Regions from separate parts of the Verrucosispora sp. FIM060022 genome, predicted to be linked through region 1. Evidence: riboswitches for the same ligand, from Rfam matches in the RefSeq annotation. Region 1 holds a riboswitch; the other holds the start of a gene.
What was found. A riboswitch is a leader RNA that binds a small molecule or an ion and turns the genes downstream of it on or off. The one in region 1 is predicted to bind cobalamin.
Positions count from the first base shown of each region.

Region 2: linked by a shared signal. The riboswitch ahead of EG812_RS22550 (ABC transporter substrate-binding protein) and the one ahead of EG812_RS26225 (acyl-CoA thioesterase) in region 1 are both predicted to bind cobalamin.

Region 1 is NZ_RQIV01000013.1:69,419-73,394, forward strand. It holds gene EG812_RS26210 (SDR family NAD(P)-dependent oxidoreductase) at 1-637, shown strand, start outside; gene EG812_RS26215 (MFS transporter) at 634-1,977, shown strand; gene EG812_RS26220 (hypothetical protein) at 1,982-2,311, shown strand; cobalamin riboswitch at 2,339-2,554, shown strand; gene EG812_RS26225 (acyl-CoA thioesterase) at 2,674-3,186, shown strand; gene EG812_RS26230 (LysE family translocator) at 3,232-3,813, shown strand.
Region 2 is NZ_RQIV01000009.1:128,703-132,678, forward strand. It holds gene EG812_RS22545 (M14 family metallopeptidase) at 1-1,063, shown strand, start outside; cobalamin riboswitch at 1,192-1,324, shown strand; gene EG812_RS22550 (ABC transporter substrate-binding protein) at 1,410-2,345, shown strand; gene EG812_RS22555 (FecCD family ABC transporter permease) at 2,377-3,468, shown strand; gene EG812_RS22560 (ABC transporter ATP-binding protein) at 3,465-3,976, shown strand, end outside.

The DNA.
Region 1 (3,976 bases):
GGTACGCGAAGCAATTGACCACCTCGGTGGACTCGACCTGCTGATCAACAACGCCGGGATCGGTGGGCCCGCCCCGGCCGAACTGGCGCCGGGCACGGAAGTACGCCGCCAGCTCGACATCAACCTGCTGGGCACCTGGCGGGTCACCGCCGCATGCGTGGACGCACTGGTCGCCTCTGGTGGCCGGATAGTCATGCTCAGCTCGCGGATGGCCGTCATGCAGTTGCCGCTGGCCGCTGCGTACGGCGCCTCCAAGCGCGCCCTGGTCGCGTACGCGGACGCGCTGCGTCTGGAGCTCGGCACCCATGTCGGCGTCACCTGCGTGTACCCGTCGGCGGTACGAAGCCCGATCCACGACTCGACGGCCGCGGCCGGGCTCTCGCTGGAGGGCATGAGCCAGTACGAGCCGCTGGACGGGGTGGTCCGGACCGTGCTGCGCGCCGCGCTCAGTCGCCGTCCTCGCCGTGATCTACCCACCACCCGGCGGGGCGCGGTCGAGTTCTTCCTGGCCCGTCACCTGCCCGCGCTGACCGATCGGATCGTGGCGCGCACCCTCGCCGGCCGGGTCCGCTCCGGCGCGTTGCAGGGCGCCGAACTGGCCGCGGGCGTGGTCGCACGCCACGAGGCGACCCGATGACGGCGCTGCGCGGGGCGGCGGGCGAGGTGCGGACCAGGGCAGGTGACCTGACCGCGTACGCCACCGGTTCGGTCGGGATGGGCGTCTGGGTGACCGTTCCCGGCCTGCTGTTGCTCTATTTCCTCACCAATACGCTCGGTGTCTCGCCGTTCCTGGCCGGTCTCACCCTGCTGCTGCCGAAGATCATCGACATCATCGTGCACCCGATGCTGGGCAGCCGATCCGACCGGGAAGCGCGCAGCAGCGGACACCGGCTCGGCATGCTGCGGGTCGGTCTGCTGCTTCCGGTGGCCATGGTGGCGATGTTCTCGGTGCCCGCCGGTTTCTCCGGCGCATCGGCGGCGCTCTGGGTGGGCGGCTGGTTCATCGCCGGCAACCTGCTCTTCGCGTGTTTCCAGGTGCCCTACCTGACCACCCCGTCCGATCTTCGAGTCGGGTACCACGAGCGCACCCGGGTGTTCATGTTCCGGATGCTTTTCCTCACCCTCGGGTTGCTTGGTGCCGGTGTGGCTGCACCGGCGCTGGTGGAGTCGGGACGGCGCGGCGACTACGGCTGGATGGCCCTGCTGCTCTCCGGCGTCATGGTGATCTCCGGGCTGGTCGCACTGACCGGGGTACGGCGTCTCACCGCCCACGCCGGTTTCCGGATGCCCGATCAGCAGGCGGCCCACTCGACCATCGGTGACATCGCGGTCGCCTGGCGGGACCCCGACTTCCGCGCGCTGGTGCTGTCCTACCTGTTCACCGGCACCACTACTCACCTGTTCCTCGCAGCGCTGCCGTTCTACACCAGGTACGTCTTCGACAACTCTGGGCTGACCGCCGTGTTCATGGGGGCGTTCCTCGGTCCAGCGGTCATCGCCGGTCCGGTGTGGATGCAGGTGTCCCGGCGCATCGGCAAGCAGCGTGGCCTGCTGATCTGCCAGGCGGTCTTCGTGGCCGGTTCGCTGGCGCCGCTGCTCGGCTACGGCACCGGGCCGGCTGTCGCGGTGGTCGGCGTCCTGGGCATCGCGTTCGCCGGGCTGCAGCTGTTCGCGTTCTCGATGGTCCCGGATGCGGTCGCGGCCGCCGAGCAGCGCGGCACCGTCCGGGCTGGCGCCTACACCGGTGTCTGGACTGCCACCGAAGCCACCGGCACCGCAATCGGCCCGTACGTGTACTCGGCCGTGCTCGCCCTGGGCGGCTTCATCTCCACCACCGAGGGGCAGACCGTGACGCAGCCGGAGTCCGCCCACACCGCCCTGTTGATCGGCTTCACCGTGGTCCCGGCGGTGCTGATGGCTGCGGCGCTGACATTCCAAGTGCGCTGGAAGCTGGATCGGACACGCCACACCGGTTGATTACGTGCTCAGGCCGGCACCGATCGCCGAGCGAAAGCTCGCATGGCCAGCGTCCCGAGCATCGGGCGGGGGAGCCAGCAGCCAGAATGCCCAACGCCAGCCGACGGCGTCGGCCAGGAATGCCGCGACGGCGGCGGGTGGGGCGGCGAAGCGCAGCGGTGAACTCAGACAGCAGCCACCGCTGACCTTCGGGGCGGCGAACGCGGCCCTGGCGGCCGGGCCCATCACCCACGCGCAACGGCAGATCGCCGAGACCGCAGATACCGGGGTGTTCGTCATCGTCGGCCCCACCAACCATCAGGACAACGAGACGGCGGTCACCAACGACACCTGACACGCCAGCACCGCCTGGTGGACTGAGTACGATGGTCGCGGCGCTGGTTCGCCCGACCTCGACAGGACGGGCGTCGTAAGAGGGAACCCGGTGAGAGTCCGGGACTGCCCCGCAGCGGTGAGTGGGAACGACCGCCGTCAACAGCACTGGGCGCACCTGCCTGGGAAGCGATGGCCAGTAGGAGACCGGTACTGCCCGGTCACGCCCGCGAGTCCGAAGACCTGCCCGCGCCGCGTACACGACGTGTGTGCGCTGCCGTCGACCTCGCGGGTGGGTCGAGCGGGTGACACGCCACGGTCCGGCGTGTCCTCGACGTGCACCCAGCCGAGTCGGCGGTGTGCTTCCCGAGGACGGACCACGCAATGCACGACACCACTACGCTCGCCGGTCGGCCATCATCGGCATCGCACCTGACCCTGTCGCAGATCATGGACCAGCACCACACCAACCTGATGGGCACAGTTCACGGAGGCCGAATCCTCAACCTCATCGACTCCGTAGCCGGGGTGGTTGCCGCCCGGCATTCCGACGGGCCGGCGGTCACCGCCGCCATCGACGAGACGGCCTTTCTCCGCGCGGTACGGGTCGGCGATGTGGTCCACGTCGACGCCCGGATCACCTGGGCCGGACGCAGTTCCATGGAGGTGGCCGTCAAGGTGACCGCAGACCGGTGGGACCGGGCCGTGCCCCCCACCGACGTGGCCACCGCCCACCTGGTCATGGTGGCGATCGACGACGACGGACATCCTCGCGCCGTCCCGCCGTTGCTACCCGAGACCGACGGGGATCGGCGACGCTACCGCGAGGCACAGATCCGCCGCGAACACCGACTCGCGCTACGCCGCGCTCTGCTCGACGGTGCCGAGGAGGGCTGAGCCTTGCTCGGACTGTCAGTAACGACCCTCGTGGGCTACCTTGCCGTGATCGCCGTTCTCATGATCACACCCGGTCCCGACATGATGTTCGTCCTCACCAATGCCACCCGCTACGGCGCCCGATCCGGCGTCATCGCTGCACTCGGCGTCGCCGCGGGAGAAACCATCCACGTCGCGGCGGTGGTCTGCGGCCTGGCCGCGGTGATCACCGCATCGCCGGTGCTGTTCACCGCCATCCGCTGGGCCGGCGCCGTGTATCTGGTCATCCTCGGAATCCGAGCCGTACGCCACAGCGGCACCGCCAACCACAGCCACCCCGAGCGCGGCGCAACGCCTCGCCAGGCATTTCTGCGCGGGTTGGTAACCAACCTGCTCAACCCGAAGATGATCATGTTCAGCGTGGCATTTCTGCCCCAGTTCGTCGATCCAGCTGCCGGCGACCCCACCGCCCAGCTCATCCTGCTCGGTGCTCTGTTCGTCGCCGTACAGCTCACAGTTGACGTCACCCTCGGCGCGGGCGTCGGACGCCTGGCGCATCGATTGACCGACGGACTCTGGTCACGGCGCATCAACCGACTCTGCGCGTTCGCCTTCGTCGCGCTTGGCGTTCGCCTCGCACTGGGCTAGGCCGTGTTTCGTAGGGCGCGGAGCCATTGGTTGATGGCGGCGATGGTGAGGGTGGCTTCGTAGCGCACGGCGAGTCGTAGCGGGTGGCCTTGACAAACCACACTCACAGATTGCTGTCTTACCTGGAGCCTCGCCCTCATCGATCAGCAGCCCCGGCCTACCT
Region 2 (3,976 bases), on a different contig from region 1:
TTCCTCCAGCTCGACCTCGTCGGACACCTACCGGGGTCCCTCGGCCTTCTCCGCGCCGGAGACCCAGGCGCTGCGCAACTTCGTCAACAGCCGGGTCGTCGGTGGCGTGCAGCAGATCAAGGCCAACATCGACTTCCACACCTACTCCGAGCTGGTGCTCTGGCCGTACGGCTACACGTACAACGACACCGCCACCGGGATGAACGCCGACCAGTACAACACCTTCGCCACCATCGGTCGGCAGATGGCCGCGACCAACAACTTCACCCCGCAGCAGTCCAGTGACCTGTACATCACCGACGGCAGCAGCATCGACTGGATGTGGGCGGTGCACGGCATCTGGGCGTACACCTTCGAGCTGTACCCGCGCTCGGCCTCCGGCGGCGGCTTCTACCCGCCCGACGAGGTGATCCCGCAGCAGACCTCGCGCAACCGGGAGGCGGTGCTCATCCTCGCCGAGTACGCCGACTGCCCGTACCGGGCGATCAACAAGCAGGCCCAGTACTGCGGCGGTGGCAGCGGCGGTACGACTGTCTGGTCGGACACCTTCGAGACCAACACCGGCTGGACGATCAACCCCAACGGCACCGACACCGCGACGTCGGGCCAGTGGGAGCGGGGTGCCGCCCAGGCCACCAACTCCAGCGGGGCCAAGCAGCTCACCCCGTACGCCGGCAGCAACGACCTGGTCACCGGCCGGCTCGCCGGCTCCGCCGCCGGTGACTACGACCTGGACGGCGGCGTGACAAGCGCCCGCTCCCCGGCGATCACCCTGCCGTCGAGCGGCACGTTGACGCTCTCCCTGGCCTGGTACCTGGCCCACGGCTCGAACTCGTCGTCGGCCGACTACTTCCGGGTCAGCGTGGTGCACAACGGCGGCACCACGACCCTGCTCAGCCAGGCCGGCGCGGCAAGCAACCGCAACGGCGCCTGGACCACCTCGAACCTCAACCTCACCCCGTACGCGGGGCAGTCGATCCGAATCCTGGTGGAGGCTGCGGACGCCTCGACGGCCAGCCTGGTCGAGGCGGCTGTGGACAACGTCACCATCACCGCCTCCTGAACCGACGGGGCCCCGCCACACCCCCCTCGCGCGGGGCCCCGTCTTCAGGAAATGACTCGGGTACCAGATGCGTGGGTCGGCTCGACGTCGAGCCGACCCACGTGGCTGCTCCCCACGGCTCGGCGGGGCGGCCACCGGGCGTGCGCTACGGTTCTACCGACCCGCCACAGCGAAGTCGGTGTGAAACCGGCGCTGTCCCGCAACTGTGATGCCCCCGAAAGGGGGACGAGCCAGGTCGCCTGTGGCGCGGTCGCGACACGCGCTCTCGAGGAAGGGCGCCTCGCCCACGGGTGCCTGTGGCTCCCTGTCGGCGAAGCACCACACTCCTCGACCGACAGGAGGACCGATGTTCAGACGTACCCCCCGGATTCTCGCCGCCACCCTCGCGGTGGCCGCGCTGGCGCTCGGTGCCTGCGCCGAGAAGACCACCGAGACCCCCACGGCCAGCGGCAGCCCGGCCGGCGGCGCCTTTCCCGTCACCGTCGGATCGCTGACGCTGGAACAGCGTCCCGAAAAGATCATCTCGCTGGCGCCGACCGCCACCGAGATGCTCTTCGCGGTCGGCGCCGGCCCGCAGGTCGTCGCGGTCGACGACCAGTCCAACCACCCGGCCGACGCGCCGAAGACGGACCTGTCCGGCTACCAGCCCAACGCCGAGGCGATCGCCGCGAAGAACCCTGACCTGGTGGTGCTCAGCGACGACCGGAACAAGATCGTCGACCAGTTGGCGGCGTTGAAGATCCCGGTCTACCTGACCCCCGCGGCGCAGACGCTCGACGACACGTACCAGCAGATCACCGACCTGGGTGTGCTCACCGGCAACGCCACCGCCGGTGCCGACGTCGTGCAGCGGATGAAGGACGACATCGCGAAGATCGTGGCCGAGGTGCCGCAGCGGGTTCAGGCACCCACCTACTTCCACGAGCTGGGCCCGGAGCTGTACACCGTCACCAGCAACACCTTCATCGGCTCGATCTACTCCCTCGCCGGCCTGGAGAACATCGCCGACGCGGCCGACGCGGACGGCAGGAGCGGCGGCTACCCGCAGCTCTCCCAGGAGATGATCGTCGCGGCCAACCCGGACTTCGTCTTCCTCTCCGACGTCAAGTGCTGCCAGCAGAGCGCCGCGACGGTCTCGGCGCGCAGCGGCTGGGCGGGCATCAACGCCGTACGCGAGGGCCAGATCGTGGAACTCGACGACGACGTCGCCTCCCGCTGGGGCCCGCGCGTGGTGGACCTGCTGCGCGCCATCGTGGACGCCACCACCAAGGCCGAGAAGTGACGAACGGCAGGCGTTGACAGGGACCCTTCCCATGCGCCAGGCGTTGAAAAGGGGACCGTCCGTCTCGCCCGCGACCCGGCCGGCGGGCCTGCGGAAACGTTGGCTCGCCGCCGGTGTCGTCGCCGTACTCGTCGCGGTCGTCGCCGGTGTCTCACTCGGCCCGGTCAGCCTGCCCCCCGGCAGTGTCGCGCTCGAACTGCTCAACCTGCTGCCCGGGGTGCACGTCGACAGTGGACTGACCGAGCGGGAAGTCGCCATCGTCACCGAGCTGCGGTTGCCCCGGGTGGTGCTCGGACTGCTGGTCGGCGGGCTGCTCGCCCTGGCCGGCGGTGCATACCAGGGCGTGTTCCGCAACCCGCTGGCCGACCCGTACCTGCTCGGGGTGGCCGCGGGAGCGGGGCTGGCGGTCACCGTCGTGCTGACCATCGGTGGCGTCGGTGCGAGCGGTGCGCTGACCGGCCTGCCGCCCACCATTCCGCTCGCCGCCTTCGTCGGCTCGCTCGGGGCGGTGATCATGACGTACCTGCTCGGTGCGGCCGGTGGGCGCAGTCGCTCGCCGGCCGCGCTGATCCTGGCCGGGGTGGCCGTCTCCGCGTTCCTCTCCGCCGGGCAGACGTACCTGCTGCAACGCAACGCGGACAGCATCCAGGCCGTCTACTCCTGGCTGCTCGGGCGACTGGCCACCGCCGGCTGGCAGGACGTCCGGCTGGTCCTGCCGTACTTCCTGATCACCACTGTGGTCGTGCTGCTGCACCGGCGGGAGTTGGACGTGCTCTCGGTCGGTGACGACGAGGCGGCCAGCCTCGGCCTGCACCCGCAGCGGTCGCGGTACCTGCTGATCGCCGCCGCCTCGCTGGGCACCGCCGCCGCGGTCTCCGCCTCCGGCCTGATCGGCTTCGTCGGCATCATCGTGCCGCACACCGTACGGATGCTGGCCGGGTCGAGCTACCGGGTGATCCTTCCGCTGTCACTGCTGTTCGGCGGCGCCTTCCTGGCCCTGACCGACGTGGTGGCCCGGACCGCCGCCGCGCCGCAGGAGATCCCGATCGGAGTGGTCACCGCGCTGCTCGGCGGGCCGTTCTTCGTCCTCGTGCTGCGTACCGCCCGAAGGGTGCTGACATGACCCGGCCCGAGGTGCCCGCCGTCGTGCCCCCCGCCGAGGTGCCTGCCGTCGAGGTGCCTGCCGTCGAGGTGCGGGGTCTTCAGGTCAAGCTCGACGGGGTGCCCATCCTCGCCGGCATCGACCTGACCGTGCGCTCCGGCGAGTGGGTCACCGTGATCGGTCCGAACGGCGCCGGCAAGTCGACCCTGCTGCGCGCCGTCGGCGGCCTGCTGCCCGCACCGGACGCGGTCCACCTCTTCGGTACGCCCCTGCGCGACCTGCGCCGCCGGGAACGGGCCCGGGTGGTGGCCACGGTGGCCCAGTCCCCGGTCGTGCCGCCCGGGATGGCGGTGCTCGACTACGTGCTGCTCGGTCGGAACCCGTACATCCCGCCGTTGGGCCGGGAGTCCGCCACCGACCTGGCCGTCGTGCACGAACTGCTGGACCGGCTGGACCTCGACGGGTTCCACGGCCGCGAACTGGCCACCCTCTCCGGCGGGGAACGCCAGCGGGTCTTCCTCGCTCGGGC